DNA from 3 places in the Xenorhabdus sp. PB62.4 genome. Region 2 is predicted to be linked to each of the others. Evidence: predicted binding sites of a transcription regulator. Region 2 holds the regulator's gene; each other region holds the start of a gene.
What was found. The regulator PhoB, encoded in region 2, activates phosphate uptake and scavenging genes when phosphate is short. The targets are predictions, from matches to a motif close to CTGTCATAAAACTGNCNNAT.
Positions count from the first base shown of each region.

Region 1: the regulator PhoB is predicted to act here: its motif matches at 6,261-6,280, upstream of pstS (phosphate ABC transporter substrate-binding protein PstS).
Region 3: the regulator PhoB is predicted to act here: its motif matches at 8,600-8,619, upstream of phoA (alkaline phosphatase).

Region 1 is NZ_NKHR01000009.1:36,798-47,817, reverse strand. Features, by position in the region: gene Xenpb_RS09895 (pyridoxamine 5'-phosphate oxidase family protein) at 282-806, opposite strand; gene Xenpb_RS09890 (Tex family protein) at 1,217-3,568, opposite strand; gene greB (transcription elongation factor GreB) at 3,820-4,302, shown strand; gene ompR (two-component system response regulator OmpR) at 4,477-5,196, shown strand; gene Xenpb_RS09875 (ATP-binding protein) at 5,193-6,236, shown strand; gene pstS (phosphate ABC transporter substrate-binding protein PstS) at 6,378-7,418, shown strand; gene pstC (phosphate ABC transporter permease PstC) at 7,507-8,475, shown strand; gene pstA (phosphate ABC transporter permease PstA) at 8,555-9,406, shown strand; gene pstB (phosphate ABC transporter ATP-binding protein PstB) at 9,434-10,225, shown strand; gene phoU (phosphate signaling complex protein PhoU) at 10,269-10,985, shown strand.
Region 2 is NZ_NKHR01000001.1:299,335-310,354, forward strand. Features, by position in the region: gene Xenpb_RS01260 (AAA family ATPase) at 1-2,932, opposite strand, end outside; gene sbcD (exonuclease subunit SbcD) at 2,929-4,167, opposite strand; gene phoB (phosphate regulon transcriptional regulator PhoB) at 4,445-5,134, shown strand; gene phoR (phosphate regulon sensor histidine kinase PhoR) at 5,219-6,529, shown strand; gene brnQ (branched-chain amino acid transport system II carrier protein) at 6,911-8,251, shown strand; gene ggt (gamma-glutamyltransferase) at 8,354-10,117, opposite strand; gene Xenpb_RS01290 (peroxiredoxin C) at 10,372-10,974, opposite strand.
Region 3 is NZ_NKHR01000001.1:167,731-178,750, forward strand. Features, by position in the region: gene Xenpb_RS00700 (DUF4156 domain-containing protein) at 1-147, shown strand, start outside; gene epmB (EF-P beta-lysylation protein EpmB) at 332-1,360, opposite strand; gene efp (elongation factor P) at 1,401-1,967, shown strand; gene sugE (quaternary ammonium compound efflux SMR transporter SugE) at 2,172-2,486, shown strand; gene Xenpb_RS00720 (helix-turn-helix transcriptional regulator) at 2,563-2,775, opposite strand; gene Xenpb_RS00725 (helix-turn-helix domain-containing protein) at 2,925-3,164, shown strand; gene Xenpb_RS19805 (hypothetical protein) at 3,405-3,530, shown strand; gene Xenpb_RS19810 (TSUP family transporter) at 3,534-3,767, shown strand; gene Xenpb_RS00735 (nucleoside hydrolase) at 3,872-4,822, opposite strand; gene Xenpb_RS00740 (FAD-binding oxidoreductase) at 5,273-6,577, shown strand; gene Xenpb_RS00745 (cupin domain-containing protein) at 6,643-7,023, shown strand; gene Xenpb_RS00750 (aldehyde dehydrogenase family protein) at 7,039-8,532, shown strand; gene phoA (alkaline phosphatase) at 8,771-10,207, shown strand; tRNA gene Xenpb_RS00760 (tRNA-Leu) at 10,333-10,419, opposite strand; tRNA gene Xenpb_RS00765 (tRNA-Leu) at 10,466-10,552, opposite strand; gene rsmC (16S rRNA (guanine(1207)-N(2))-methyltransferase RsmC) at 10,740-11,020, opposite strand, start outside.

The sequences.
Region 1 (11,020 bases), on a different contig from region 2:
ATCCTCAATGAAGGGAATTTCACAAGGAAAAAGTACGGTAATTTCTCTGAATTCTAATTGTTAATGATAATAATATGCAACTGCAATATGGGTTATTTATCCTGAATAGTGTGGAAACAAATTGATATTAATCAAATTAATGGTGATTTTATTGAAAATAAATAATTATCAGGAATATTTAATATTCGGAAAAAATTTCTTTATTAATAAGCCCCGTTAATAAACGGGGCTGGTTGATTGCTATTTTATTATTAATTTGATGAATGATTGATTGGCTTTTATTAACCTTTTGGCGGGTAACGCAATTCACTCAATGGAACCTGAACGCGCTCATCATCTTGATGCTGGCTCCAGGCATCCGAGTCGTATACCCACCATGCCTGAATTTCCAATTCATAGAAACGGCGTATGGCATGGCCTTGATAATCACTGATAGGGCGAGCCTTTTTCTTTCTGACATTTGCATCAGGATAAGTTTTTAAGAAAAAGTAGTCATAGGTTTCCTGTAGTTGATCATCGGGGACTTGGCGGGCGTAGCCAACGAATTGAGCGCCCGCCAGATCCAGCGATGAATCAGGCGTGACCCGGCTACTGTAGATTGTACCGCTGACACGGGGATTGATATGTAATTCCCGCGAATGTCGGGTATCTCGCTTTGAGTACCAGATCAGTGTCAGTGGATTGTATTTCGGAATATAGAACATCGTCGATGACCAGACAGAATCTGCATCCGGATCGTGAGTGGAAAGTCCGAAGAAACGTATATTGCTGAGTAGCTTAAAACTGCTTTGGACATATTTATTCATGGTTTTTCCTCAACAGTGTGTATTCGTTATTTATACCTAAAAACCGAAACCCATTGGATATAAGGACATTAGGATATTATGGAAGATTTATATTTTTATATTATTCAATAAGTTCCCATTATGATGAGATTTATTGCGAAATGAATTATACGGAGTATTCGTTAAAATATGCAGGTGTAGTCACTTATTCAAATTTATTACATCAGCAATAAATAGAATCATTATTATGAAAATAATAGCTTTTTTACGTATAACCAGTAAAGGTCTTTTTATCCGGTGCGCCGTAAAACCTCTCGTCTTTCAGAGGCTGCCAATTATTTTTTGAAAGATCCTGAACTGGCACAATGGCACCAGTTCAGGAAATTATTTACGTAAGCTAACGTTTCTTCGTTAATTAACGTTTGTGCTAATTAACGTTTTTTATTAAAGGCTGCCGCCAACGCATCACTCATGGCGCTGTTGGCTAAAGGTGCAGAACCTGAACGCGAAATATGGCGGTTTCTGCCATTGCCGTTGCGGTTATTGCGACCTTGGTCATTGCTATCCTGACGGTTACCACCTTGAGCACCGCGGCGTATTTGTGTTTCACCTGGTTGTTCATCAAGACGCATGGTCAGTGCAATACGTTTGCGGTTGAGATCAACATCCATCACTTTTACTTTGACGATATCGCCGGTTTTCACCACGGTATGGGGATCTTCTACAAAGCGATCGGACAGAGAGGAGATGTGCACCAAGCCATCCTGATGGACACCGATGTCAACGAAAGCACCGAAATTAGTGACGTTGGTGACCGTACCTTCCAAAATCATGCCGGTACGCAGATCATTCATCGTTTCAACCCCGTCAGCAAAAGTCGCTGTTTTGAACTCAGGGCGCGGATCCCGGCCCGGTTTTTCCAGCTCTTTCAGAATATCAGTGACGGTTGGGAGACCGAATTTTTCTGTCGTGAAATCCTGGGCACTCAGGTTACGCAGAGAAGCAGGATTGCCCATCAATTCAGGCAGGGTTTGCGCGGTTGTTGTCAGAATCTTCTCAACGACCGGATAAGCTTCTGGGTGAACAGTTGATGTATCCAGCGGGTTATCACCCTGATTGATGCGCAGGAAGCCCGCACATTGCAGGAAGGCTTTTGGCCCCAGGCGGTGAACTTTCAGCAGTTCGTCACGGTTGTTGAAGCGGCCGTTCTCATCACGCCAGTTAACGATATTCTGGGCAACATTACGGCTCAGGCCGGCAACGCGTGTCAGCAAGGCGACGGATGCCGTATTCAGGTCAACACCGACACCGTTTACACAGTCCTCAACCACATTATCCAGTTTTTTGGCAAGCTGGATTTGGCTGACGTCATGCTGATATTGACCAACACCGATGGATTTCGGCTCGATTTTTACCAGCTCTGCCAGTGGATCTTGCAGGCGACGGGCGATGGAAACCGCACCACGCAGGGAAACATCCAGTTCAGGGAATTCCAGTGCGGCCAGTTCAGAGGCGGAATAGACGGATGCCCCCGCTTCGCTGACCACGACTTTCTGTGCAGTAACGTCAGGATACTGTTTTTGCACGTTGGCAAAGAAACGCTCTGTTTCACGGGAAGCCGTACCGTTGCCAATGGCGACCAGCTCGACTTGATGCTTGGTACACAGTGCTGCAACGGTCGCAGCCGCTTTGTTTTCCTGACCTGTGTGTGGGTAAATGGTATCGGTGGCGATAAGCTTGCCTGTTGCATCAACAACGGCGACTTTCACCCCTGTGCGCAAGCCCGGATCCAGGCCCATCGTTGCCCGCATACCCGCTGGTGCGGCCATCAGCAGATCATGCAGGTTACGGGCGAATACGTTGATGGCTTCGTCTTCGGCTTTCTCGCGCAGTGTGCCCATCAGTTCGGTTTCCAGATGCAGCAACACTTTGATGCGCCATGTCCAGCTCACCACTGCCTTGCGCCAGCTATCAGCCGATGTATTATTCAGGCGCAGATTAAGGTGATCGGTAATAATTTGCTCGCAGTAGCTCTCTTTTGGCGCTTCCTCAAATTGAGGATCGGCATTCAAAGAGAGTTGCAGGATACCCTCATTGCGTCCACGGAACATAGCAAGGGCGCGGTGGGAAGGAACAGCAGAGATGGCTTCGTGATGATCGAAATAATCACTGAATTTAGCGCCTTCTTCCTCTTTGCCTTCGACAACTTTGGAGACTAAGTGGGCATTTTTCCACAGATAATCGCGGACTTTTGCTAGCAGAGCCGCATCTTCGGCGAAACGCTCCATCAAGATATAACGAGCGCCATCCAGTGCCGCTTTGGTATCAGCGACACCTTTGTCAGCATCGACATAAGCCGCTGCCGCCAGTTCAGGCTCTTGCTGCGGATCCTGCCATAGCAGGTCGGCCAGAGGTTCCAATCCGGCTTCAATGGCAATCTGCCCACGGGTACGGCGTTTAGGTTTATATGGCAGGTACAGGTCTTCCAGTTCGGTTTTGCTCAATGTCGCATTAATCGCGTTTTCCAGCTCAACGGTTAACTTTCCCTGTTCCTCAATAGATTTCAGAATAGTCTGACGGCGGTTGGATAGTTCGCGTAGATAACCGAGGCGGTTTTCGAGCTGGCGGAGCTGCGTGTCATCCAGACCACCGGTGGCCTCTTTACGGTAACGGGCAATGAAAGGAACCGTATTCCCTTCATCAAGCAGAGTAATGGCGGCTTGGACTTGCTGTGGTTGAGCCTGTAGCTCACCGGCAATGATTCGACTTAAAGATTCATTCATGGTCTGTTTTCTTCAACTTTCTTAGCGCCTGTAGATATCGTCGGATATCATCAGGCAGAGCCGGATAGGATCAAATTTCATCTGAAACAATATCGGCATGGTTCAAACTGGCTCCATTTATACGTGCTGAGCGCGATAATTTCCAGTTTAGCGCGATATTTCGGTCATGTTGCGACAGAATTCATCGAATATCTTCCGGGTTGAGATATAGTACACCGCCATTAATCATCTTTTCTCAAGTGAGTTTTTTCATGGCCAAGAGTCACTACATTACCCGGGAAGGTTGGCATGCGCTTGATCAGGAACTGAAATATCTCTGGAAAGTTGAACGACCTAAAGTCACTCAGGCTGTTTCAGATGCCGCTGCGTTAGGGGATCGTTCAGAGAACGCAGAATACATTTATGGTAAGAAAAGATTAAGAGAAATTGACCGTCGGGTACGATTCTTGTCCAAGCGGCTGGATGTCCTGAAAATTGTTGATCCTGATCCGCGGCAAGAGGGAAGAGTCTTTTTTGGGGCATGGGTGAAAGTCGAAAATGAAAATGAAGAAGAACATATTTTTCGGCTGGTGGGGCCGGATGAATTTGAGCCGGCCAGAAAGTGGATTTCCATTGACTCTCCCGTGGCAAGGGCGTTGCTTGGCAAGCAAACTGATGATGAGGTTACGGTGATGACGCCCAATGGCATCGTGACGTATTGGATACTGGAAATCAGCTATCAGCCTTTAGCATAAATCATGGCGGTTATGTGACCTAAAAGGAAAACAAGGAGAGAAAACCTAACCATAAGCAATTATTGCCAATGCCGTTAATGGCCTTAAAATACATGCGGTTAGTCTCTATTGAATTATGGGTTTTCTGTGAGAGTGATGGATATCGCGGGCATGGAGCATCTTGGGAGCTGAAACATGCAAGAGAGTTATAAGATCCTTGTTGTTGATGATGATATGCGCTTGAGGGCATTATTGGAGCGTTATTTATCTGAGCAGGGATTTCAAGTTCGTAGCGTAGCAAATGCAGAGCAGATGGATCGTTTATTGACCAGAGAATCCATTCAGTTGATTGTCCTGGATTTGATGTTGCCGGGCGAAGATGGATTATCTGTTTGTCGAAGATTGCGAAGCCAGCATAATCCGATTCCGATCATCATGATATCTGCCAAAGGGGAAGAAGTTGATCGCATTGTTGGCCTTGAAATCGGCGCGGATGATTACCTTGCCAAGCCTTTTAACCCACGTGAGCTATTGGCACGCATGCGGGCTGTTTTACGTCGTCAGGCTAATGAATTGCCGGGAGCACCGGCATCAGATGATGCGGTCATCAAGTTTGGGAAATTTAAACTTGATCTCGGAACGCGCGAAATGTTCCATCAAGATGAATTGCTGTCTTTGACCAGTGGGGAATTTTCAGTACTGAAAGTTCTGGTTTCCCATCCTCGTGAGCCGTTATCACGGGATAAATTGATGAGCCTGGCACGGGGACGGGAATATGGTGCGATGGAGCGCTCCATTGATGTTCAGGTTTCCCGTCTGCGTCGCCTGATTGAAGACGATCCCGCGCATCCTCGCTATATCCAGACGGTTTGGGGATTGGGCTACGTTTTTGTTCCTGATGGAAGCAAAGTATGAAAAAGCGTTGGCTTTCGGCTCTCGCCTTGTTTCCCCATATCTTATCTTTGTCACTGGGCTGCCTGTTGATCAGTTATCTGGTCGCCCAGTGGTTGGCAAAGCTGGAAGCACTGTCATTCAACGTGGTGTTCCCTTATCTCTTTATCGGGATTTTTACGTCGGCATTGTCAGTATTTGCGGTGTTCTGGCGCTATCTTTACATCCAGAAGCAATCCCTCAAAACAATACAAAAAGCAGCGATGGATATGGGGAAAGGGAGAAGGGTAGCACCACTACCGGAGAGGGGAGCATCCGCCATACGCTCGCTGATTAGCGCCTTTAACCAGATATCCGTGGGGCTGAAATCACAAGAAAGTGTCCGGGCAGTATTGATAGCCGGAGTGAGCCATGATTTGCGTACTCCACTAACCCGCATTCGGTTGGCGATGGAAATGCTGGAAGGAAAAGATAATTTTCTCACGGAATCCATTCATCGGGACATTGAGGAATGCAACGCCATTATTGATCAATTCATTGACTATCAGCGGTCAGGACAAGATGTGCCGATGACACGCTGTGAATTGAACGGGCTGCTTGAATCGGTCATTGAGCTTGAAACTGCCATTGAAACAGAACAGCGCTGTGCGGCAGAAATTGAAAATAACTTATCTTCCCGCCCGGTTTTTATTTCAGCCAATCCGCTTTCCATTAAGCGGGTGTTGGTCAATATGTTGACTAATGCTCAACGTTATGGAAATGGATGGATTCGAATCAGTAGTGGGGCAACAGAAAGATTTGGTTGGTTTCAGGTGGAGGATAACGGCAAGGGGATGACAAAAGAAGAGGCCGCCAGCTTGTTCCAGCCATTCATTCAGGGAGAGCGGATACGCAATACTCACAATAATGGTGGCGTAGGACTGGGGCTGGCAATTATCCGCCGCATCATTAATATCCACGAAGGGTATATCGAAGTGGGAGAAAGTGAAAAGCAGGGGCTATCTATTCGCGCCTATATTCCTTTGAATGAAAAACAGTTACCCCTTGAAAACGGCCTGTCATAAAAATGTCATAATTCATACATTTTACTGTCATTGAATTCACCTATTTTCCTTCCTGATCCATTTCTTAACCTAAAAACCAGATTGTCGAAGATGTCTGACACTTGTTTTTAATTAATGATGCGTATCCCAGCAGGAGGGAATATGAAACCAATGCGTACCACCGTGGCAAGCATCATGGCCGCCGTATTTGCCATGACATCCCTGTCTTCATTTGCTGCCACCAGCTTGACGGGGGCAGGTGCGACATTTCCCGCACCGGTATATACCAAGTGGGCGGATTCTTATCAAAAAGAAACTGGCAGTAAAATCAATTACCAAGGCATCGGCTCCTCGGGAGGAGTGAAGCAGGTTATCGCTAATACCGTTGATTTTGGTGCTTCTGATGCGCCGCTTTCTGATGAAAAATTGGCGGCTGATGGTTTGTTCCAGTTTCCGACCGTGATTGGCGGCATTGTGCTGGCGGTAAACATTTCCGGTATCAAACCGGGTCAGTTGATTCTGGATGGCAGAACCCTCGGCGACATCTATCTGGGGAATATCAAGAAATGGAATGATCCCGCTATTGCAAAATTGAACCCCGGCCTCAAACTGCCGGATCAAAACATTGCCGTGGTGCGGCGTGCGGATGGTTCAGGCACTTCCTACGTTTTCACCAGCTACCTGTCTAAAGTGAATAACGACTGGAAAGAAAAAGTCGGGGCAGGTTCGACCGTCAAATGGCCAACCGGTTTGGGTGGCAAAGGCAATGACGGCATTGCGGCCTTTGTGCAACGCCTGCCCGGTTCGATTGGTTACGTTGAATACGCTTATGCTAAGCAGAATAACCTCGCTTACACCAAACTGATTTCAGCAGATGGCGCAGTATTGGCACCTACGGCAGAAAATTTCAGTGCGGCAGCAAAAGGTGTGGATTGGAGCAGCAGCTTTGCTCAGGATTTGACACACCAGAAAGGCGATAATGCGTGGCCAATTACCTCCACCACTTTCATTCTCATCCACAAACAGCAGGCAAGCGCCTCGAATGGCGCTGAAGTACTGAAATTCTTCGATTGGGCTTATAACGAAGGCAAAAAACAGGCGAAAGATCTGGATTACGCCGTTCTGCCGAAAGAAGTCGTCAGTCAGGTACGTGCAGCATGGAAGAGCAACATTAAAGACAGCAGTGGCAAACCGCTTTATTGATGAACTTGTTTTATTGACAGACTTTGTTAAACCTCCCCCCTTTCGGGGGAGAAATAACCCAAAATGAGCCTAGATGAGAATGAAGCGTATGGCCGAACGTAAAACGGCATATAAAACGATATTGAAAGCACCGAGTAAAAATGGCGACATTATTTTCAGTGCGCTGGTCAGATTAGCGGCGGTGCTGACCTTACTTCTGCTCGGCGGCATTATCCTTTCGCTGATCATTGCTTCCTGGCCAAGTATACAAACATTTGGTTTTGCTTTTTTGTGGAGTAAAGATTGGGATGCACCCGCCGGGGTGTTTGGTGCACTGGTGCCGATTTATGGCACATTGATGACGTCATTAATTGCCCTGATTATTGCAGTTCCGGTGAGCTTTGGTATTGCCCTGTTTCTGACAGAACTGGCGCCAAATTGGTTGAAGCGTCCATTGGGCGTGGCGATTGAACTGTTGGCAGCGATCCCCAGTATTGTTTACGGCATGTGGGGGCTGTTTGTCTTTGCTCCGCTGTTTGCTACCTATTTTCAGCAACCCGTTGGTGATGTGTTATCAAGCATTCCCATCGTGGGCGAACTGTTTTCCGGCCCTGCCTTTGGTATTGGCATTCTGGCCGCGGGCATCATTCTTGCCATCATGATTATCCCCTATATCGCGTCTGTCATGCGTGATGTATTTGAGCAGACGCCCGTGATGATGAAAGAGTCAGCCTACGGGATAGGCTGTACCACATGGGAAGTCATTTGGCATATCGTCTTGCCTTATACCAAGAACGGGGTGATTGGCGGCGTTATGTTGGGGCTTGGCCGGGCGTTGGGGGAAACGATGGCCGTCACCTTTATCATCGGTAACACCTACCAGCTCGACAGCTTGTCTCTCTACATGCCCGGAAACAGCATTACTTCTGCATTGGCAAATGAATTTGCTGAGGCGGAATCTGGCCTGCATACCGCGGCCTTGATGGAACTGGGGCTGATCTTGTTTGTGATCACCTTTATTGTATTGGCATTGTCAAAATTGATGATTATGCGTCTGGCAAAAAATGAGGGGCGCTGAGATGACAATCAACAATAATAACCAACAGCCCCATTTGGCTGGATCAGTACGTGAAGCAGGTATAGTCAATGAAGTGGATATGAAGAGCCGTCGTCGTATGCAGTCATGGCGTCGTCAGAAGAACCGCATGGCATTGATGTTGTCTATGGCGACGATGGCGTTCGGCCTGTTCTGGCTGATTTGGATTTTAATCTCTACCGTGACTAAAGGCATTGATGGTATGTCGCTGGCGTTGTTTACCGAAATGACGCCACCGCCCAATACAGAAGGGGGCGGGCTGGCAAACGCCATCGTCGGCAGTGGCCTGCTGATATTCTGGGCAACTGTCTTCGGCACGCCATTAGGCATTATGGCGGGGGTTTATCTGGCGGAATATGGCCGTCGTTCGTGGTTGGCAGAGATAATCCGCTTTATCAATGACATCCTGCTTTCGGCACCTTCGATTGTTGTCGGGTTGTTTGTCTATACGGTGGTCGTGACGAAAATGCAACATTTCTCAGGCTGGGCGGGAGTGATTGCATTGGCGCTGTTACAAATCCCTATTGTTATCCGCACGACGGAGAACATGCTGAAACTGGTGCCGGATAACCTGCGTGAAGCGGCTTATGCACTGGGAACACCGAAATGGAAAATGATTTCTGCCATTACATTGAAAGCGTCAATGTCAGGCATTATTACCGGCGTCCTGTTAGCCATTGCCCGTATCGCTGGTGAAACTGCGCCATTGTTGTTTACCTCGCTTTCCAACCAGTTTTGGAGCACAGATCTCAGCCAGCCAATAGCGAACCTGCCGGTCACTATCTTCAAGTTTGCCATGAGTCCATTCTCTGACTGGCAACAACTGGCGTGGGCCGGGGTATTACTGATTACCTTGTGTGTACTGCTGATTAACATTGCAGCGCGTGTGCTGTTTACGAATAAAAAGCACTAATTTTTATAGAGGTAACGAGAAGCACTGATGAATAAGGTTAATGACATTGCAGTAAATAATATCGCAGGAAGCAAAATTCAGGTACGCGATCTGAACTTCTATTACGGAAAATTTCACGCGCTGAAAAACATCACGCTGGATATTGCACAGAATAAAGTCACGGCATTCATCGGGCCGTCAGGATGTGGTAAATCCACATTGCTGCGCACTTTCAACAAAATGTATGAACTGTATGGTGAACAGCGGGCAGAAGGTGAAATCATACTGGATGGCACCAATATCCTGATGGATAAGCAAGATATCGCCTTGTTGCGCGCTAAAGTCGGGATGGTATTCCAGAAACCGACACCATTCCCGATGTCAATTTACGACAATATTGCTTTTGGGGTGCGCCTGTTTGAAAAGCTGCCAAGGGCTGAAATGGATGAGCGAGTCCAATGGGCACTGACAAAAGCGGCCTTATGGAATGAAACCAAAGATAAGCTCCACCAGAGTGGATACAGCCTTTCCGGCGGTCAGCAGCAACGCTTGTGCATAGCCCGGGGCATTGCTATCCGCCCGGACGTTTTATTGCTGGATGAGCCTTGTTCCGCACTTGATCCGATCTCTACCGGACGTATTGAAGAGCTGATTAGTGAGTTGAAATCAGAATATACCGTAGTGATTGTTACTCATAACATGCAGCAGGCCGCGCGTTGTTCTGATTACACGGCATTTATGTACCTCGGTGAACTGATTGAATTCAGCGATACTGACAGACTGTTCACCACACCAAAGATGAAGCAGACTGAAGATTATATTACCGGCCGTTATGGCTGATTCGGCATATAAATGAGGAATAGCAAACGGGGAATAACATAAGATGGACAATCTGAATCTCAGCAAACACATATCCGGTCAGTTTAACGCTGAACTGGAACATATTCGTACCGAATTGATGACAATGGGCGGGCTGGTGGAAGAGCAGCTCAGCAAAGCGATTCTGGCGATGCACAATCAGGATGAAGCGCTGGCACGGCAAGTGATTGAGGATGATCAGAAGGTCAACATGATGGAAGTGGCGATCGATGAAGCGTGTGTCCGCATCATTGCAAAACGCCAGCCGACCGCCAGCGATTTGCGCCTTATCATGGTAATTTCCAAGACCATTGCCGAACTGGAACGCATTGGGGATGTTGCCAATAAAATTTGCCAGACCGCCCTTGAGAAATTTTCACATCAACAGCAATCGTTGCTGGTTAGCCTGGAATCATTGGGGCGCCATACTATCCAGATGCTGCACGATGTACTGGATGCTTTTGCCCGCATGGATTTGGCCGAAGCCATTCGCATCTATCGTGAAGATAAAAAAGTCGATCAGGAATACGAAGGTATTGTCCGCCAGTTAATGACTTATATGATGGAAGATCCGAGAACGATCCCGAATGTCATGACAGCCCTTTTCTGCGCCCGCTCCATTGAGCGTATTGGCGATCGTTGTCAGAATATTTGTGAATTTATCTTTTATTACGTTAAAGGGCAGGATTTCCGCCACGTGGGTGGTGATAATCTGGAAAAATTACTGACCAAAGACGAATAACGTTAACTGACTGAAACGCTGGTCTTTTCCATCGG
Region 2 (11,020 bases):
TGGCTTGTAATTGTTGTTGTTCCAGTTTTTCTTGTAATTGTTGTAATTTTTCCCGCTGTTCCGGTTCTAATAAGGCACGTTCAAAAGAGGTTTGATCGGGAAAACCTTGCTGCTCCAATCCGGTCTGGAAGTGGCTGGCAGCAAGTTTACAGGCTGCCTCGGTGGTGATACAGCTTCTTTCAATTTCACTGGCTGCACCGGTTAATTGATTCATTTTGTTTTGCAATTCTTGCAGATGGGTAGTGGCCTGTTTATAAGCCTCTTCCAGTTCATAGGCTTTTTGTTGTAAGCCCTGACGAACGTCAGCAACAGATTGTTCGCCAAATAAATGATGGCGTTCCTGACGCGTTTGTTCCAATAACTGCTTTTGTTGTTGTTGCTGCTGATTTAAAGCATGAAGATGTGCGGTTAGCTTATTTTTTTGTTTTTCTAATTCACTCAGTTTGCTTTGTGAGGCGGCTTGTTCTTTCTGTAGTTGTTGCCATCTTTCACGAGATTCATGGTAGTTCTTTAATTCTTGTTGACGCTGTTGTAGCCAACTCTCTGTTTCTTGATGGGAAGGTAAGGTAAAAGGTGTCGATTGTAATTCGGTCTTTAATTGTTGCTCTGCTGCCGTGTAGTCTGTTTCTATTTGTCGAATTTCAGCCGTTTTTTCGTCTAATTGTTTTTGGGCTGAATCTTGTTTGAATTTTTCCAGCTCAATATTTTTTTCACACTGTTGGTATTGCTCACGATTAGCTGTGAGGGCTTTTTCGGCTGCCTGATGGTTTTTTTCTGCTTGTAAAAGTGCTTCCTGCTGAGCTTGATGTTGGTAATAAGCAGCTTGTCTCTGGTTGATAAAATCATTAACCGACTCTGTATCTATCGGTAAATCTGTTGCCTGTAATTGTTGGCAATGGTGTTGCCATTGTTTTACCAATTCGGCCAATTTGACGTTGAGTTGTGCAATGTTATCCTGCAATTGTTCGCTATGTTGCTGTTGAATTTGTTGCCTTTGTTGTAGGGCCGTGCGATTTTCTTGTAATTGTTCAACCTGCTGGCGCAGGGTTTTTAATCGCTCTTCTGATTGTGGCAGGGCAATATTTTGGTATTCATTGATTAAAGGGTGGTGAGTTGAACTACAAAGCGGGCAGGATTCACCTTCTTTTAATTGTGAACGCTCTTTTTCCAGACTTACGATCCGTTGTTCTAAGCGAATACGACTATCAAGATCGTCATAGTGTTGCTGTTTTTCTGCTAATTGTTGATTGAAGGTTGTGATCTGATCCGGCAAGCGTTTTAGCGATTCTTGAAATTGTGCCAGTTGAGTTTGATCGGTAGTGATCGCAGTTTGTTGCTGCTGGATCTGAGGCAGTAAGATCTCCAGTTGATTCTGTGATGTCAGTTGTTTCTGATAATTCGATAAATATTTCTGTAACTGCGCTAAAGGATGTGCTTTCTGTAAAGCAATGAGCTGATTTTCAGCGCTAGAAAGATGACTGTGTAATGTCTGACTCTGTTCTTTTTGTCCCGCTAATTCTGCATTCAGCGAATTCAAACGCCCAGTTGTGTGCGTGATTTCTGTGGCAATTTGTTGCGTGTTTTGTGTGAGTTGGTTTATTTTCGTTTGCCGCTCTTGTTGGCGGGCAATTAGCTGTTTCCATTCAGGCAGTTTGCTGTCTAAATTACGGTAATGGGGATGTTGTTCGTAATAAGATTCCAGCTCTTTTTGCTCTTTATTCAGTACCTCTGTCTGGTTCTGAGTAGTTTGGTATTGGGATTGAATATCAGAGTATTCGCGATCTTGTACCGCTATTTCTTTCTCAAGTGTCAGCAGATCCTTTGATTGAATATCAATTTTATGATCGAGCGGCATAATTTGTTCTGAGATGAGCTTTTCCTGCTGATTTTGATGTTGTTGGTGCTCTTCCCGGTTTTTCTCTAACTGTATAAGCTGTTGTTCAGCAGGTTGCAGTAGCGTTAGTTGCTGTTGGCGTTCATTTTCTATTTTTATGCGTTGTTCAGTGAGTCGCTGTTTTTCATGAAAAGCCCGGTTTTGTGCATCCCATAATGGACGGATTTTTTCAGCCGGTTCGCTGGTAGCCAGTTGTTGTAACTGAGGTTGTGCTTCTTGAATGGCTTGCTCAGTTTGTTGCAGAAGTGATGTATTCTTTGCCAGAGATTGCTGTAGTTCATCTTTTCTGACAAGCCACTGTTCGGCTTTTTGTAATGCCTTAATTTGCTGACTGAATTCGGTTTCTTCTGCAATAAGTTGTTGTTGCTGATTTTGGTATGTTTGTTGCTGCTCTGGTGTGAGTAGTTCAATAGAAGAGGCTTTGGTATTTTGAATATCCAGCTCAGACTGTGCGTCTTTATGGCGTCGATAAATTTCCTGAGACAGAATACCGTAAATTTCTGTGCCTGTTAGCTCTTCCAGTAAGTCTGCCCGATCTTTATCCTGCGCATTTAAGAATGCAGCAAAATCACCCTGTGATAAGAGCATGGATTTGGTAAAACGACCAAAATCCAACCCGGTTATTTCGGCAATTTTTTCTTTTTTCTCTGGAATTTTATCAGCCAGAATTTTCCCGTCTTTTTTGAGGGCCAGCTCTCCTTTTGGCTGTTGGAGTTTGCCATCTGCTTGGTTACGAGCGCGGCGTTGGCTCCAAAATGCCCGATAAGCGACACCTTTGACTTCGAATTCAACTTCCGCGAGGCATTCAGCAGTATGGCGGGTCATTAGCTCGTTTTGCGAACTGGAAATCGTCTTAAGCCTTGGGGTTTCATGATATAAAGCGAGGCAAATGGCATCCAATAAAGACGTTTTACCTGCACCCGTTGAACCGGTAATGGCAAATAATCCATTGCTGGCAAAAGGCTCTGCCGTAAAGTCAATCTTCCATTCACCTTGCAGGGAATTGATATTTTTCAGCCGTAAGCTAAGAATTTTCATAGGAGAGGCTCTTCATGTGATTGCTGAGAAATATCATCCAGCGTTTGCTTAAATAAGGTAATCAGGCGTTGCTTTTTAGCAATATCTTCTAATTCTTCCTGAGCCAAACGTCGTTCGAAAATCTCATTGACACTCAATTCGGTGAGGGTTTCTTTATTTTGTTCAGATAGTGACAATTGGCGGGTATTTTTGCTGCGGCGCAGCAGAATTATCTCAACGGGCAGACCTTCACTCAGGGTTTGGATACGTTTCTGGATATCGGGCAGGTAATCTTGAGTCGCGACTTCAATATCCAGCCAGACCGGGCGTTCACCTTGATACTCCCTGAAAATCTGTAATTGTTCCTCTATCTGTTTCAAGTTGCCACGAATCAACTGCATTGGTTGATAGTCTGGAACGGGTAAAAGCGTGATGCTATCAAGCTTATCTGCCTTAAAGTCAACTAAGCAGACGCTTTTTTCCTGGCCCACTTCATCAAAACTCAGTGGAATAGGCGAACCGCTGTAGCGGATGTGCTCAGATTTTCCGATAACTTGTGGACGATGAATATGCCCCAGTGCAATATAGTCAGCAGGTGGAAATTCTTGGGCAGGGAACGCATCCAATGTGCCAATGTAAATATCGCGGACGGAGTCTGTGGTGGAAGCTCCGACGGTAGTGAGGTGCCCGGTGGCAATAATTGGTAATGGTTGGCCGAGTTGTTCCCGTAACGCACAGGCGTGATGATAAAGCTGGTGATAGTGTTCCGTAATGGCATTTTGTAATGCTTGCTGTTTTTGGGTGCCAGATTGTCCCGCCTGGCTGATCATGACGTCCCGCGGGCGAAGATAAGGAATAGCGCAGAGAATCGCCCCTGCATTACCATCTTTATTATTCAGCACTTTTATTTGTTTTTCTGGCTCTTTGGTTTCGGCATTGGCAATCACTGTTGTATTCAGGTAAGAAAGCAGGGCTTTTGACTCATTGAGTGTAGCGACAGAATCATGGTTTCCCCCAAGAATGACAAGTTGGCAGCCTGTTGGCTGTAGCGCCACAATGAATTTGTTGTAAAGCTCGCGTGCATAACTGGGAGGGGAGCCTGTATCAAAAACATCTCCGGCAATAATCAATACATCAACCTGATATTGAATGATTTTTTCAATAAGCCACTGCAAAAAGTGCTTGTGTTCTGCTGCGCGGTTTTTGGTAAAGAAATATTGTCCAAGATGCCAGTCCGATGTATGAATGATTCGCATGTCTTCCCGCCGTTGCCTGTGAGTTTCTCGTACCTGTGACAAGCGCTAATTATAATGGGTATGTGAAAGATGTCCCGCGCCATTCAGTCCCTTTTGTTGAATTATCGAGTAGCTTCGCATCAAGAATGAAATATGACAGATGAGGTATATATTCCCTGCGAGCCAGATTACAGCTTGATGATTGAGAGATAATAGTTTTCATAAAATTGTCATAAAATTGACTCATAATGTCCTAAAGTGAATGTTGCTGACTTCAATGATATTGACAGGATTAACCATGGCTAAACGCATTTTGGTAGTTGAAGATGAAGTACCGATTCGTGAAATGGTTTGTTTTGTACTTGAGCAAAACGGTTATCAGCCCGTTGAAGCTGGAGATTATGATACGGCAATAAGGCGTCTGTCAGAGCCTTATCCTGATTTAGTGTTATTGGATTGGATGCTTCCCGGCGGCTCAGGCGTACAGATTATCAAGCAAATTAAGCGGGATAATAATACCAGGGCGATTCCAGTCATTATGGTAACGGCTCGCTCAGAAGAAGAAGATCGGGTGCGTGGCCTTGATGTCGGAGCTGATGACTATATCACTAAGCCTTTCTCACCCAAGGAGTTGATTGCCCGTGTCAAGGCAGTTCTGCGGCGTATCTCGCCCATGGAAGCAGAAGATGTCATTGATATGAATGGATTGATACTGGATCCGGTATCTCACCGAGTTTCCAGTCAGGGACAGGATTTGGAGATGGGACCAACCGAATTCAAACTTCTCCACTTTTTTATGACTCATCCAGAGCGTGTTTATAGCCGGGAACAGTTACTTAATTATGTGTGGGGAACGAATGTTTATGTGGAAGATCGCACCGTCGATGTACATATCCGGCGATTGCGTAAGGCGTTGGAAATCGGCAAACACGATAAAATGGTACAAACCGTTCGTGGCACAGGATATCGTTTTTCTACCCGTTATTGACGGTTATGAGTCCCGTTGGTGTTGATTGGCAGAAGTTTGGGTAATGGTTTCGGGTAATACCGTTTTCGTACCGGAGAAAATAACGTGCTTGAGCGTTTATCATGGAAAAAGTTGGTATTGGGCTTCGTGCTTTTCTGTTTGCCCGCTGTCATTTTGTCTCTTTTTGTTGGTCATTTGGCTTGGTTATTGGTTATCGCACTATTTTTGGCACTGGTGTGGCATGGCTATAATTTGCTGAAATTATCCCATTGGTTATGGTTAGATCGCAGTATGTTACCTCCTGCGGGACGCGGCGGATGGGAACCTATCTTTTACGGCATTTATCAGATGCAGCAGCGTAACCGTAAACGGCGTCGTGAACTCGTATTATTGATCAAACGTTTTCGCAGTGGCGCTGAGTCACTACCGGATGCCATTGTGATGATGACCACAGAGGGCAACATTTTCTGGTGTAATCGTCTGGCACAGCATTTACTTGGGTTCCGTTGGCCAGAGGATAATGGTCAGCATATTTTCAATTTACTTCGCTACCCCGATTTTAGTCGTTATATCACAGCAAATGACTTTTCCCGCCCTTTAACTATCGAATTGAACAACGGTAATATGATGGAATTCCGGGTCATGCCCTATTCAGAAAGGCAGTTATTGATGGTGGTGCGTGATATTACCCAAAAAAGGTTACTGGAAAATTCCCGACGGGATTTTTTCGCCAATGTCAGCCATGAACTCAGGACACCGCTTACTGTACTGCAAGGTTATTTAGAAATGATGCAGGATCAGGTACTTGGTAGTCAGGTAAACCAGAAAGCGGTCAGAACGATGCAGGAACAGATACGGAGAATGGATAGTCTGGTTACGCAACTATTGCATCTCTCTAAAATTGAAATCGGCCCGCAAGTGGATATGAATAAAGTGGTTGATGTTCCCGCTATGTTGAGTTTATTGCAGCAGGAAACCCTCGCTTTGGGTAATAACCAGTATGACATCATATTTAATGTTGATGAAAAACTGAAAGTTTTTGGTAATGAAGAACAATTGCGCAGTGCGATGTCTAATCTGGTCTATAACGCCATTAGACATACTCCTGAGGGAACGCGAATTGAGGTGAGTTGGCAAAGGGAGGCTCAGGGGGCGCTGTTTAAAGTGGAAGATAATGGGGGAGGAATTAGCGCAGAACATTTGCCACGTCTTACCGAACGTTTTTATCGTGTTGACCGTGCCCGTTCCCGACAAACTGGAGGTAGCGGGCTAGGGCTGGCGATAGTGAAACACGCACTACATCATTACAATACCCACCTCGATATTTCCAGTGTATTAGGAAAGGGATCTATTTTTAGCTTTCTATTAGCATCTCGACTTATTGTTTCAACTAAAAAGAGTTTGAATAAAAAATAGCTAAGTTTAATAGGATTTAATGGTAACAATACGGGAAAAATTATTTATTAACCAATATGAGTGAAAAAAGTACAAATCATATAGTGTGTATTCAATGATAGATAACAATAATCACTGATTTTAAAATTTAGTTTAGAATATTGTTCTGGTTTTTGGTTTGATGCTTGCCTTTTGACGCTATAAAAGTTTTACTTGTGGGCAGTTGTTGGCGATTCTAGCTGTAATTACTACTATCATTCTGTATTTCACGTTTATCAGTGAATATTATGTTACTCACTGATTGTTAAAACAGAATTCAGTCTCGCCAGTGAAAATTCAAGTGATTGCGATACTTAATATCGTACATACAATTCTTTTGGCAACAATACATTAATAATCATTATGGCATACCGTTTATCATCTAAGGATATTTGGGCATTGGGTTTTATGACTTTTGCCTTGTTCGTTGGTGCGGGAAATATCATTTTTCCGCCTATGGTTGGCTTGCAGGCTGGAGAACATGTTTGGATCGCAGCCGCTGGCTTTTTGCTAACCGCTGTTGGCTTGCCCGTTATTACCGTAATTGCTTTGGCAAAAGTAGGTGGTGGCATTGAAGCACTTAGTTCACCTATCGGAAAAACTGCGGGTTTGGTTCTGGCAACTGTTTGCTATTTGGCTGTAGGCCCTCTATTCGCAACGCCCAGAACCGCAACAGTTTCTTTTGAAGTGGGTATCGCGCCAATTACCGGAACTGGTGAACTTCCTTTGTTCATCTACAGTGTTGTTTATTTTGCATTGGTGATCCTGATTTCACTGTATCCGGGTAAACTGCTGGATAGTATCGGGCACATACTGGCTCCAATCAAAATTCTGGCGCTGGCAATTCTGGGTATCGCTGCTGTGCTGTGGCCTGCTGGTGACTCTATTTCCGCCGTTGAAACCTATAAAGAAATTCCGTTCTCAAATGGCTTTATAAATGGCTACCTGACGATGGATACATTAGCCGCGATGGTGTTCGGCATTGTTATTGTTAATGCTGCTCGTTCCCGCGGGGTTGAGGCTTCTTCTTTGCTGACTCGCTATACCATGTGGGCTGGCCTGATTGCGGGTCTTGGCCTGGCACTTGTGTATCTCTCTTTGTTCAAGCTTGGGGAAAACAGTGGCACATTGGTACCGAATGCTGAAAATGGCGCTGTGATCCTGCATGCTTATGTCCAAAATGTTTTTGGTAACTACGGCAGTTTCTTCCTGGCGGTACTGATTTTCGTGGCCTGTATGGTTACCGCTATAGGTCTGACTTGTGCTTGTTCTGAGTTTTTCAGCCGTTATTTACCGTTATCTTATCGTGCGCTCGTGCTGATTCTGGGCACGTTCTCTATGCTGGTGTCTAATCTGGGCCTGAGCCACTTGATTAAGTTCTCTATTCCAGTGCTGACGGCAATTTACCCGCCATGTATCGTTCTGGTATTACTGAGCTTTACAATGAACTGGTGGAATAACTTCTCGCGTATTCTGGCTCCAGCAATGGCTATCAGCCTGCTGTTTGGAATTTTGGATGCAGTAAAATCTTCTGAATATCTGTCTCACTTATTGCCTGAATGGGCGAAGCATTTGCCATTGGCAGATCAGGGTCTGGCATGGTTACTGCCTGCTTTGCTGGCTATCGTTGTGTGTGCTGTTTATGACCGTATCGCAGGAGGAGTAAAACTCCCAAAGTATGAAGCTCAGCATGAAGAACAGTAAGAAAAAATGAGTGGTTATTCACTAACTTCATGACTGAATTGGTGATATTAATAATAAGGGTGGGCTGTTTTAGTATGCCCACCCTTATTTACTCAGACTGAATCAGTAACCAATAGCAGCACCAGCAGGTCGCCGTACATCATTGGAACCATAGATGTAGCCTTCACGGACAATGCCTGATACCGCTGAATCATTGCCGGAAGAATTTACAGAAGTCACCCCTGCCGCGCCCGGCAATCCAATCATGATTAATTCTGTCGCTCCCCATGGTGTTTGCTCCACCATTTTGTAACCCATTTTTTCCAGTAACTTCAGGGTATCTTTCGACAGGCCACGTTGCTCGTAATAGATTTCATCGGGGAGCCATTGATGGTGTATACGTGGGCTATTGACTGCTTCTTGTGGTGGCATATTGAAGTCGATGATATTTAGGGCGCTCTGTAGCGTGATGGAGATAATGCGGGAACCTCCCGGAGAACCTAACACCAGAAAGATTTTATCATCTTTGGTCACGAGAGTTGGGCTCATTGATGATAGTGGGCGCTTACCCGGGGCAATGGAGTTAGTTGCGCCTTGCACTAGCCCGTACAGGTTTTTTTCACCCACTTTGGTTGTGAAATCGTCCATTTCATCGTTCAGGAAAAAGCCGGTTCCTGGTGCAATCACGACAGCACCAAAGCGTCCATTAATTGTGTAAGTGGTTGATACTGCATTTCCGTTTTTATCCACGACGGAATAATGCGTGGTTTCTGGTTTTTCATGGGGACCAATGCCAGGTTGGACATTGACTGATGGAGTCGCTTTGTCAGGTTGAATCTCTTTTCGGATAGATTCTGCGTAGCTTTTACTTAACAGCCTATCAAGAGGGTTTTTGACAAATGCCGGATCGCCCAGATAGGTGTTTCTATCCATATAGGCGTGGCGCATGGCTTCTGTCAATGTGTGGATATAAGCAGCGGAATTAAATCCCATGGATTTAAGATCATAACCTTCCACAATATTCAATATTTCGCATAACGTGACGCCACCAGAGCTGGGAGGTGGAGAAGAGATGAATTTGTAGCCGCGATAGCTACAGGTGACAGGGGTTGTTTCGGTGGTATGAAAGTTAGCAAAATCGGCTGCGGTGATAATTCCCCCCGATTTTTTTGATGCTTCTTCGACAAGTTGAGGGATTTTACCGTGATAAAAAGCATCCGGTCCTTTTTTGGCAATCACTTCCAGTGTATTAGCTAAATCAGTTTGAATGAGTCTGTCTCCGGGTTCGAATGGCGTACCATCTTTACGCAGGAAAATACGGGTTGCTTCTGGATCTTGAGCAAAACGCTTAACAGTTGTGTCCAGAATATCGGTATCGCCTCGGGTCAGGATATAGCCTTCACGAGCGAGTTTGATGGCTGGAGCCATCACTTGTTCACGGGTCAATGTGCCATATTTTTTCAAGGCTTCTTCAAATCCCATGACTGTGCCCGGTACAGCAACTGATTTATAACCATACAGGCTGGCATTTTTGATAACATTGCCGTCTTTATCCAGATACATATTAGCACTGGCTGCGGCGGGTGCGGTTTCACGGAAGTTAATGAAGGTATTTTTGCCATTGGCGAGATGGATAGTCATAAATCCACCCCCACCAATGTTGCCGCAGCAAGGATTGACGACAGCCTGGGCATAGCCAACAGCAACTGCGGCGTCAATAGCGTTCCCACCCATTTTGAGAATATCGATACCCGCTTGTGAAGCAAGGCGTTGTGAGCTGACAACCATGCCTTGTTTAGCTTCAACGGCAGGTTCAGTGGCTGCATAAATTGGGGAAAAGACGAAGAGGGATACAGCTATCAATGGTATTTTCCATGCTTTTAACATGTGTTGTTCTCCTAAGCGTGAGTCTACTGTGGGGAGACTCAATTGTTTGTGATGTTTTTGTTAGCAGTATGTAGATTACCTTATCTAAAGCTCAGGATTTTGGAAAGGGCGATTTTTTGTGCGTAATTTAATGCAAGCCGATAAGACAGCGGGCTTCAGGAAGATCTGTTTTGCGAGAAAAAACCAGCCGACAAGCGGCTGGTTTGGAAGGGGTAATAACTTTATGTTATTAAATGACTAAACGCTGCGGAATATTACAGTTTGTCAGCATTTTTGGTCAGGTATTTGGCTACGCCTTCAGGTGAAGCGCCCATACCTTCTTGACCTTTTGCCCATTGTGCAGGACAAACTTCGCCATGTTCTTCGTGGAATTGCAGAGCGTCAACCATACGTACCATCTCATCGATGTTACGGCCCAGTGGCAGATCGTTAACAACTTGATGACGGACAACGCCATTTTTGTCAATCAGGAAAGAACCACGCAGGGCAACGCCAGCTTCTGGGTGCTCAATGCCGTAAGCTTTCATGATGTCACGTTTGATGTCAGCAACCATTGGATATTTGACTTCGCCGATACCACCTTCGCTGATTGGGGTTTTACGCCATGCGTTGTGAACGAACTCAGAGTCGAAGGAAACGCCGATAACTTCAACACTGCGTTTCTGGAATTCTTCATAACGGTGATCAAAAGCGATCAACTCAGAAGGGCAAACAAAAGTGAAATCCATTGGCCAGAAGAAAATAACGGCAGGACGGCCATTCAGGTGTTTTTTCAGATTGAAGTTACCAACAATTTCACCGTTACCGAGAACGGCAGCAGCTGTAAAGTCAGGGGCTTGGCGGGTTACTAAAACCATAATTGACTCCTGTGATTTTAAAAGATGTTATGTAAAAACGGGTTAC
Region 3 (11,020 bases), 130 kb from region 2:
CGCAGTGCAGCCAATGATTTACGCAATAAAGCGGCTGAAATTGGTGGAAACGTCATCTATGGCGTAAACAGTCCATCAGAGAATTTGCTGGGTAGCTTTGTACCCCTTGATAGCAAAATGGTTGGTCAGGTCTATAAGTGCCCTTAGGTATTAATGGCAGAAAAATAAAACAGATAGCCCCGTAGATGAGGTGGTGTTGTCTATCCGATGTGGATGTAAAAATCGATGGGGTTAGTGAGAAATAAGTTTGGGCAATGCTCAGAAAAAACGTTTCGGAATAGCGAGAATGACATATACGTTTGGTTTCTGGCGCTGCCCATTCTGGAAAAAATTAATTTTGTTTTAACTCTAAATCCAGTGGTGTCTTGCTTGGTTCTCCCCCAATTTCCCTTGTCAGACAAGGCACTAAATAACCGGATACCTTTGACAATAATTCCCGCATGATGGCTTTCGCTTCTCCATCACTCACAAGAAAATGGGCAGCGCCTTGAACTTTATCCAGAACGTGGATGTAGTAAGGCAAAATACCTGCATCAAATAACGCATTACTTAAATCAGCCAGAGTATCTGCGTTATCATTGACATCACGCAGCATCACACTTTGATTTAACAGAGTCACACCAGCTTGTTTTAGCCTCATCATACTTTCCCGGAAGGCATCATCAATTTCATTGGCATGGTTGATATGGGTGACCATGATCACTTGCAAATGGGCCTGTGCTAAGCGATTACACAGTGAAAGCGTGATTCTGTCAGGGATAACAACTGGCAAGCGCGTGTGGATCCGCAGCCGCTTAATATGTGGGATAGATTCGATGTGACTGATTAACCAATCCAGCTCATGATCTTTTGCCATCAGAGGATCACCACCGGAAAAGATAATTTCATCAAGCTCAGGGTGTTGAGCGATATAATCCAGAGCAAGTTGCCAATTGTTTTTATTGCCCTTGTTATCTTCATAAGGGAAATGGCGGCGGAAGCAATAACGACAATTTACCGCACATCCCCCTTTGACCAATAATAAGGCGCGATTGTGGTACTTATGCAATAAGCCGGGTACAACACTGCATTGTTCATCTAATGGATCGGTGGAGAAACCAGAAGGCGTAGCAAACTCTTCCCGGGAAGTCAGGACTTGCAATAACAGAGGATCGCGGGGATCGCCCTTTTTCATTCGTGCTACAAACGCTCTTGGCACACGCAGGGGAAATAAACGCTTCGCCTCATTACCTTCTTTCAATATGGCATGCGTGTTTAAAGACAATAGTTGCAACAATTCATTCGGATCAGTAATAACATCCGCAAGTTGTTTTAGCCAGACTTCTCTGACAGGGTGAATATGGGTTATAATGTGTGCCATTTTTTGGCTAAGCCATTTTGTTAAAAATTAGAGGATCTCCATGGCTACTTATAGTACCAATGAATTCCGTTCAGGTCTTAAAATCATGTTAGATGGCGAGCCGTGCGCTATTCTTGACAGCGAATTTGTTAAACCAGGTAAAGGACAGGCATTTGCCCGTGTCCGTCTTCGTAAATTGATTTCTGGTAAACTGCTGGAAAAAACTTTTAAATCAACAGATTCTGTTGAAAGCGCAGATGTCATGGATGCCAACCTGACTTATTTGTACAACGACGGTGAATTCTGGCATTTCATGAACAACGAGACTTTCGAGCAATTAGCTGCGGATGAGAAAGCTGTTGGTGACAATGCAAAATGGCTGATCGATCAGGCAGAATGTATTCTGACTCTGTGGAATGGCCGTCCTATCGCTGTAACTCCACCAAACTTCGTTGAACTGGAAGTGGTGGAAACCGATCCAGGTCTGAAAGGCGATACCGCTGGTACTGGTGGTAAACCAGCAACCCTGAGCACGGGTGCTGTGGTAAAAGTGCCTCTGTTTGTGCAGATCGGTGAAGTCATTAAAGTTGATACCCGTTCTAACGAATACGTTTCTCGCGTTAAATAATCGAGTCCGTTATTCTAAAAAAACCGCAACCTCTTCGTCCAGAGGTTGCGGTTTTTTGTTATCAGCCGTTCGTCGCTATTATTGCAGCAGTCAGATCGGGTAGCTATAATTCAGCTTCATTTCTTATCGTTATTCGGGACGACTCGGATAAACGTCATCTCATTGGGGACGACCCCACTTGTCATCATATAAAAAGGGAAAAACATGTCTTGGTTGATCCTTCTTATTGCGGGTTTGTTAGAAGTGGTGTGGGCGGTAGGCCTGAAATATACGCATGGTTTTTCACGTTTGATTCCGAGCCTAATTACGATCAGTGCGATGATTGTTAGTATGGGGCTACTGGCCTATGCCATGAAAAATCTGCCAGCAGGAACCGCATATGCAGTATGGACAGGCATTGGTGCAGTGGGAACGGCAATTTTTGGCATTATGATACTGGGAGAATCAGCGAATTTTGCCAGAATTTTGAGCCTTGGCTTGATCGTTGTGGGTATTGTCGGTTTAAAGCTAGCGAGTTGATGTTTTATAAATAGATCGATTTGTAAATGGATCGGCTTATAAATGAACCCAGCACTGCGCTGGGTTCTATTTTTGATTATTTTCTTTCATAGCGCGAAGGCCATATTTCTTCTGGCGTGCGCTCCAATGCTGTCGCGATAAGACGTTCGCCTTTCGGCCAATGTCGTTGTAGGGCGTTGGCAAGGGTTGATGATGCAAGCCCTGCCTCTCGTGATACTTCTGATAATGTTGTCCCGCGTTTTTTCAATTCAGCAATGATATCAGCGGAATGCCAGTCTTTTTTTTCCATCCTTAAGATCTCCAGTTAGCTATCGTTTTTTCAATTAAAAAGTAAGTTATTAAACAGTAGACTATAAGTCACACATCATAGCATAACTCAAATTGAATAGTGACTCATAGTCCGTGGTCGGATAAGTAACACGAATCGATACTTATCGGATGAAAACATCGAACAACATCAGATCCCTTTTTGGGCAAAGAATTAGATATCTCAGAAAAGAAGCAGGGATGTCGCAGGAGGCTTTTGCCGATAAATGTGGATTGGATCGAACTTATGTCAGCGGCATTGAACGCGGCGTCAGAAATCCTACCTTAGAAATTATTTATGTGATTGCCAATGGATTACAAATTGAACTGACTGATCTGTTTGATTTTAAAACAATGTTTCCGCCTCATTAGGGCTAATTACCAATATCACTTCTCTGCAATAAAAAACGTCATTCTTTCTTCTCCTTCATCATTTAATTTATTGACTACGACCTGAATGATGAAGGCGATCCTCAATTTTAATCATGATCGTTTGTTTGTTACTTATATTCTTTTTTTGAATATGATATGTGTTTTTGTCATATTATGCAGGGAGCGTTTGGTAACATTTGATGAATGAATTTTAATTAAATTCCTATTGGAAACGAGATAATGTCATTGATCCCTGAACTTGCAATCGGAGCGGCTGTTGGTTTGGTTATCAGCACTACTGGCGTTGGTGGTGGAGTTGTCGTGCTGCCATTGTTGCTGCGTTACGGGCGGGTGAATATAAAATAAGCAATTGGTGTCTCCCTTTTCGTCACAATGATATTATCTGGTTCATCTGCTTTTGCTTTCGCATATGGCGATCATACAAACTGGAAACTGGCACTGGTGTTATTTGTTGGTTCCCTGTTGTCTATCCCTTTAGCTAAATATCTGATGAAACAGATGCCTGACAAGGTATTTCAATATGCCACCCTGTTTTTGATCTTATGCAGTGCTGTGCTGATGGGGATAAGACTTGTTGAATAGAATTTCCTTTAACCACTGAATCAAGGGACCACCTCAATGGTCAAAGGATATATTCGCATGATTATTAAGCTGGCCCTTCCCGAACAAACTTATGACTTTTAAGTTCAATAGGTTGTTTCGCCAATGTTTTTCAACGCATCGATCACTAATTGCCAAAATTTATCTTGATCCAATTTGACGGCAACTTGTGTATGACAATCTTCAGGCGGTGGAAAACGGAAATCTGCGACTGTCATGCCTGTTGTTAAAGCTCCGGTTAGCTCAATATTAACGGGGACTTTTTGGGTTGTTATGACAGTAGGGTCGATCACATAGGCTACCGCACAAGGATCGTGTACCGGAGGATAGCCAAATCCTTGGCTCTCACGATACCTGTCCCCATAAAATTGGAGTGCATCCAAAACGAATTGAGCAGAATGCGTTTTAATCTGGGCAATCTTCTCAATCACTTCAGGCGTCGCTTGAGCCTGATGAGTGAGATCTAAACCCACCATTGTCAGGGGCCATTTTTCATTAAAAACAATGTGTGCAGCTTCCGGATCGATCAAAATATTAAATTCAGCAACAGCGCTTCTGTTACCTTTGTGGTAACCACCTCCCATCAATACCACTTCCTTTACACGTTCGACAATCTGCGGGGCTTTGCGTGCAGCCATGGCGATATTCGTCAGACCGGCAGTAGGAACCAGAGTGACGCTTTTAGGCGGATTTTCCATAATCACATCAATGATTAAATCTACTGCATGACGGGAATCCAACCTCATTGCTGGTTCAGGCAGAATAGGGCCATCCAGACCTGTCTCGCCATGAATATCCGGTGCTGTTTTGATCTCCCGGACGAGTGGTCGGTGGCATCCTGCTGCGAAAGGAATATTGCGAATATTGGCAATTCGGGCAACGCACAGCGCATTATGGGTTACTTTATTCAGAGTCTGGTTGCCAACCACGGTCGTTACAGCCAATAGTTCAATGTTTGGATTTCCGTGAGCAAGCAAGAGAGCAATAGCGTCATCATGCCCGGGATCGCAATCAAGGATAATTTTCTTGGGTAGCATTTTGGTTCCTTTTAGTGATTATGCCTTTCATCTTTCAGGCGGCTGTTTTGGTTACAACTCGAAACTTATTAGGCACACATGCAAATATCTTTTTTAGAATAATTCAGTATTAAAAAAATTCCTCTTCCATTTATCACAAAATGAAAACATAAAATCCCTCATTTTTTAATGAATATTTTAATAATTGTGATTTGATTAACATGAAAACAACAAACAATTTGAGCATTTTAAGTACATGTGATTCATATACACCTTGAGATGAAATTCACTGTCAGCGATTTGATACACAACTATTAACTTATTAATATTTTTACCGATGCTTTTGTTAATTTTTTGTGAATACACCTAAATAATTAATGTTCAATAAATATGATAAATCTCCCTGAAAAAACAGGATAGCAATGTAACTGGATGTATATCATCAGGGGATAGATGCACACGGGGTATAGCATGAATAATAAACTTGATTCATTAACATACTATGCGGCAACTAAGAAATATGATCTCCGTTTTCCAATGCTGACAGAAGATTTGGATGTTGATGTCGTTATCATTGGCGGGGGATTCTCTGGTATCAATACGGCATTAGAACTTGCTGAAAAAGGGATCACCAATATTGCTATTTTGGAAGGCCGGACTCTGGGATTTGGGGGGACCGGTCGTAATGGCGGGCAAGTGATGACAGGTATCGGTCATGACTTGGATAAGATCAAACGCCATGTTGGTGAGAAAGGCCTGGAAACAATATTCAAAATCAGCAGCCTGGGAGCGGGCATTATTCGTGACCGGATTGCCAAATATGATATTAAGGCAGATTTTTGTCGGGGTTATGCTTATCTTGGTTGGAATTCACGGCATGATAAAACCCTGCGGGGCTGGCTGGAAGGCTTCCGTGCCGCTTCTCCTGATGAGGAAATCGAGCTTTATACAGGATCTGATGTCAAAAAAGTCATTGGATCAGAGCGCTATACCAGTGCATTGAAACATATGGGTGGCGGTCATGTTCATTCACTCAACTTGCTTTTAGGCGAAGCGAAGGCTGTCTCCGAATACGGTGTTAAGATTTTTGAAAATAGTCAGGTCTTGAATGTCGAATATGGCCCACGGGTTACGGTGCGTACAGCAACCGGCTCAGTTCGTGCCAGCAAGATGTTGTGGGCATGTAATGGCTTCTTGGATGAGGAGCTTGAACCCACTATCTACAGAAAAACGATCAATACGTATGCTTTCCAATTGATGACAGAAGAACTGCCCGAAGATTTGATTGAACGAATAAGCCCGATTCGCGGTGCATACAGCGATATCAGCCCCGTCATTGATTATTACCGTGTCACTAAAGAAAACCGTCTGCTATATGGTAGTGCGACACAGTTTTTTGAATATATGCCTTCCGATTTAAAAGCATGGAACCGCCATATCATGCTGAAAACCTTCCCTTACCTGAAAGACGTGAAAATAGAATTGGCATGGGGCGGGCCATTATGTTGCAGTGTTAATTTGTTCCCGCAAATTGGTTCCCTGCCTAAGCATAAAAATGTGTTCTATGTTCAGGGGTACTCAGGCTTTGGTGTAACCCCAAGCCATATTATTTGCAAAATTCTTGCTGAAGGAATGAGCGAAGGCTCCGATCGTTATTCACTATTGAGCTCTATTCCACATCTTGATGTTATTGGGAAAGACAGCTTTAGGAATGTATTGCTCTCTGGCGGCAAAATTTGGCACCAAACTTCGGGTTATTGGAAAGGACGTTGTTAGTCGGATTTCTGTTTAGCATTTTTCCCACGATTTTTTTGAACGGTAACTGTTAAAAGGTAAAAGTCATGATCAAGCCATTATTATTAGATAAAGCCCTTCCTGAATTAATGCCCATTGGCAGTGTCACTAATCTTGGTTCTGTTGTGGTAGAGGGAGATCCGCAGGTGAGTGCAGCCATGATCTATGGAGCACCATCGGATAATCTGACTTGCGGTATTTTTGCCTGTACCAAAGGCAAATTTAAAATGGTCTACCCCTTTGATGAAATGGCAACAGTGCATGAAGGCTCAATAAAACTGACGGATGCCAAAACTGGGGTTACGGTTGAATATCATGAAGGTGACTCGTGGTTTGCGGCAAAAGGGACTGAAGTACTGTGGGAAATCACCAGCGAACGTTTCGTCAAACATTACATGGCCTGCATAAACGGACAAGTGTCTGGCTAGACTGAGGAAGAGATGATGAGTGAAATTAATTTGCTGGAGTCTGTTACCGCTTTTCTGCGACGTTCTCACGGTCATTATATTCATGGAGTCTCTATTCTTGGTCAGGAAAATGAAACTTTCTCTGTCGTTAACCCTGCGACGGGTGAAACGATAGCTATAGTCAATCAAGGAGGAGAAACCGAAGTTAATCAGGCAATGCAGGCGGCATCAACCGCCTTTCACGGTGTATGGGCAGAAACTTCACCTATGGAACGAGGGAATTGCCTGAATCGGCTGGCTGATTTATTGCTGAAAAATAGTGAAGAACTGGCACAACTGGAAAGCTTATGTTCAGGCAAACCCATCCAGTTATCCCGCATGCTGGATGTGGGGGCATCTGCCGATTATTTACGCTATTTTGCCGGATGGTCGAGCAAAATCAGCGGAGAAACACTGGATGTTTCATTGCCCTCATTGAAAGGAGAGAAATATACTGCGTTTACCCGCCGTGAACCGATAGGCGTAGTGGTTGGTCTTATTCCGTGGAATTTCTCCATCATGATTGCTATCTGGAAATTAGGGGCCGCGCTGACCAGTGGTTGTACCGTTGTGCTGAAACCCAGTGAATATACCCCCTTGACCATGCTGCGTGTCGCTGAACTGGCGAAAGAAGCCGGAATTCCTGATGGTGTGATTAACATCGTCAATGGGTCTGGGGCGGGTGTTGGGACGCACCTGCTCACCCATCCTCTGTGTGCCAAGGTCACTTTTACGGGTTCAGTACCTACAGGAAAGCTCATTGGCAAATCTGTCATGGAACATGGGCTGTTCCGTGCAACGCTGGAGTTAGGCGGTAAAAATGCTGCTGCTTTCCTGTCGGATATGCCTGTTGAGAAGATTGTTGACGGGGTTTTGGAAGCTGGTTATATGAATCAGGGGCAAATCTGTGCGGCTGCGGAACGTTTTTATATTCCTTCTGTTCATATGGATGCGGTTTTGAAATTACTTTCTGAGCGCTTGTCTGCGATGAAAATTGGCTCTCCCCTTGATGAAACGACGGAAATGGGGCCTTTGGCAAATAAAGAGCATTATGAAAAAATTCTGTCTTTGTTTGAGAAAGCGCGTCAGGAGGGGAGTGAAATCGTATATGGCGGCCATGCGCTGGAAAGGGCGGGATTTTTTGTCGCTCCTACAATCATTAGAGCCAATAGTGCTGAAGACACGCTAATGAAAGAGGAGACATTCGGGCCAATTGGTACTTTCCTCAGCTATAACGATGAGGAAGAGCTGATTGCCATGATGAATGCGACGCCGTTTGGCTTATCTGCCAGTTTATGGACTAACGATTTAAGCAAAGCGATGCGTATGACATCTCGCGTTGAAGCGGGAATACTATGGATCAACATGCACACGTTCCTCGATCCTGCTGTTCCATTTGGTGGCGTGAAATCCTCTGGGATGGGGCGTGAATTTGGCAGTGCATTCATTGAACACTATACGGAATTGAAGTCGGTCATCATGCGCTATTAATTTATATTGATAGGGCGCCATCCGGCCTTTGGCTGCTGTGGCGCTTTTTATCTTTCAGCAAACCCTCCTGTCATCAGAATGTCGTCATAGGTTCAAATAGCTGTCATATAACATATCTATTATCCGGGCAACTCAACATGATGATTTTTCATCTTTTACCCAATGGATTTTAAGGTAAGCCAGCAAGGCTACACTTGAAAGACGGCGGGTATATTTATCTGACTGCAAGGAAAAACCTATGTCGCGTAATTATGAAAAAAAGCTGCTTGCTGCTGCCATTACTGTATTGATGTCAGGAGCTGCTATGCCTGCATGGGCAGCTAGCAATTCAAATCACATTATGGCGCAACAGCGCGCAGCGCAAGGTAATATGACTGCATTTGGTGGTGCCCGCCGTTTGACTCAAGATCAAACTGAGGCACTTAAGGCGGCCCTGAGTAACAACAAAGCGAAGAATGTGATTTTGTTTATCGGCGATGGCATGGGGGACTCTGAGATTACCATTGCGCGTAATTATGCAGAAGGCGCTGGTGGATTCTTTAAAGGGATCGACGCTTTGCCATTTACCGGACAATATACTCACTACTCGCTGGATAAGAAAACACAAAAACCCAACTATGTAACAGATTCAGCGGCGTCTGCTACCGCCTGGACAACAGGAGTGAAAACCTATAACGGGGCATTAGGCATTGATGTTTTTGGTAACGCTCACTTATCCCTTTTGGAATTAGCCAAAAAGAACGGTAAAGCAACGGGAAATGTGACGACGTCTGAAATTCAGGATGCAACTCCAGCGGCCCTGTATGCACATATCACAAACCGTAAATGCTATGGCCCAGAAGAAACATCAAAAAAATGTCCCACTGATGCGTTAGAAAATGGCGGTAAAGGCTCCATCACTGAGCAATTACTGGCAGCACGCGCTGATGTAACTTTGGGGGGCGGGGCGAAATCATTTACCCAACAATCAGTATCCGGCATCAATAAAGGAAAAACATTACAACAACAGGCATTGAGTCAGGGATATCAATGGGTAACCGATGCTCAGTCGTTAGCTGCCGTCAAAGAAGCCAATCAACAAAAGCCCTTGTTAGGTTTGTTCCATGACGGAAATATGGATGTCGCTTGGGCAGGACCAAAGGCGGTTTATCACGGTAATATCAATGAAAAGCCTGTGAAGTGCGACGTAAATTCTAAATTAGATTCTAACGCCCCGACTTTGCAACAAATGACAGAAAAAGCGATTGATTTACTGAAAGAAAATAAAAATGGCTTTTTCCTGCAAGTCGAAAGCGCTTCGATTGATAAACAGGATCATAATGCCAATCCTTGTGCGCAAATTGGTGAAACTGTCGCTTTAGATAAGGCGGTACAAGTGGGGCTTAAATTTGCGAAAGAACAGGGTGATACGTTAGTGATTGTGACTGCTGATCATGCGCATTCCAGCCAGATCATTGAGCCTGGTGCAAAATCGCCGGGTTTGACGCGTTCATTGATTACTAAAGACGGGGCTGTCATGACAGTAAACTACGGGAATTCGGAAGGAGATAGCCAGGAACATACAGGGGCACAGTTACGGGTTGCTGCTTATGGCCCACATGCTGCCAATGTTGTTGGACTAACCGATCAGACGGATCTCTATTTTACCTTACGTGATGCGATGGACTTGAAATAATTGTTATTACCGTTATGTTGGGATATTTTTGAAACAACTTATTGTTTGATAAGAGATTTGAACAATAAGGGCAGGGGCATAAAACAGAAAAGCAAAGAAAGATAAAGAGAAGGAAAATGGAACAGTGGTGCGAAGGGGGGGACTTGAACCCCCACGTCCGTAAGGACACTAACACCTGAAGCTAGCGCGTCTACCAATTCCGCCACCCTCGCAGGTACTGCCATTTATCCCATTTGTTTAACCGATAGTCATCTGATTTGGTGCGAAGGGGGGGACTTGAACCCCCACGTCCGTAAGAACACTAACACCTGAAGCTAGCGCGTCTACCAATTCCGCCACCCTCGCATATTCAGACACTATTACTTAAACGAATAGCATGGAGGCGCATTCTAGAGATTTTATGGCTGGCGTCAATCATTATTTAGTGGAAAAAAGAGTGATTGGTGTAAAAAACAGCATATTGATGTTTTGGTGAAATTGCCTGCTCGTTAAGCTGGAGCAGGCAAAACGGGGAGCGAGTTTAAAGCTTAAGCTACTTCTTTGTTGCTTGATACACTTTGAATTTGCCTGTTTGTGCAAGAACTTCATGTTTGCCAAAGGCACTATCTAACAGCGCAGGATAAGGTAAGAAAGCGTTTGCAACGATCCGCAACTTACCTCCCGGTTTCAGATAGTTTGGTGCCATACGGATCATATCGTCAGCCGCTGCCAAATTAGTTTTCAAGCCATCATGGAATGGTGGATTAGAAATGATCCAGTCGAATTTTTCTTCAATGGCAGAATATACATTGCTGGTGACGACATTGCCTTCCA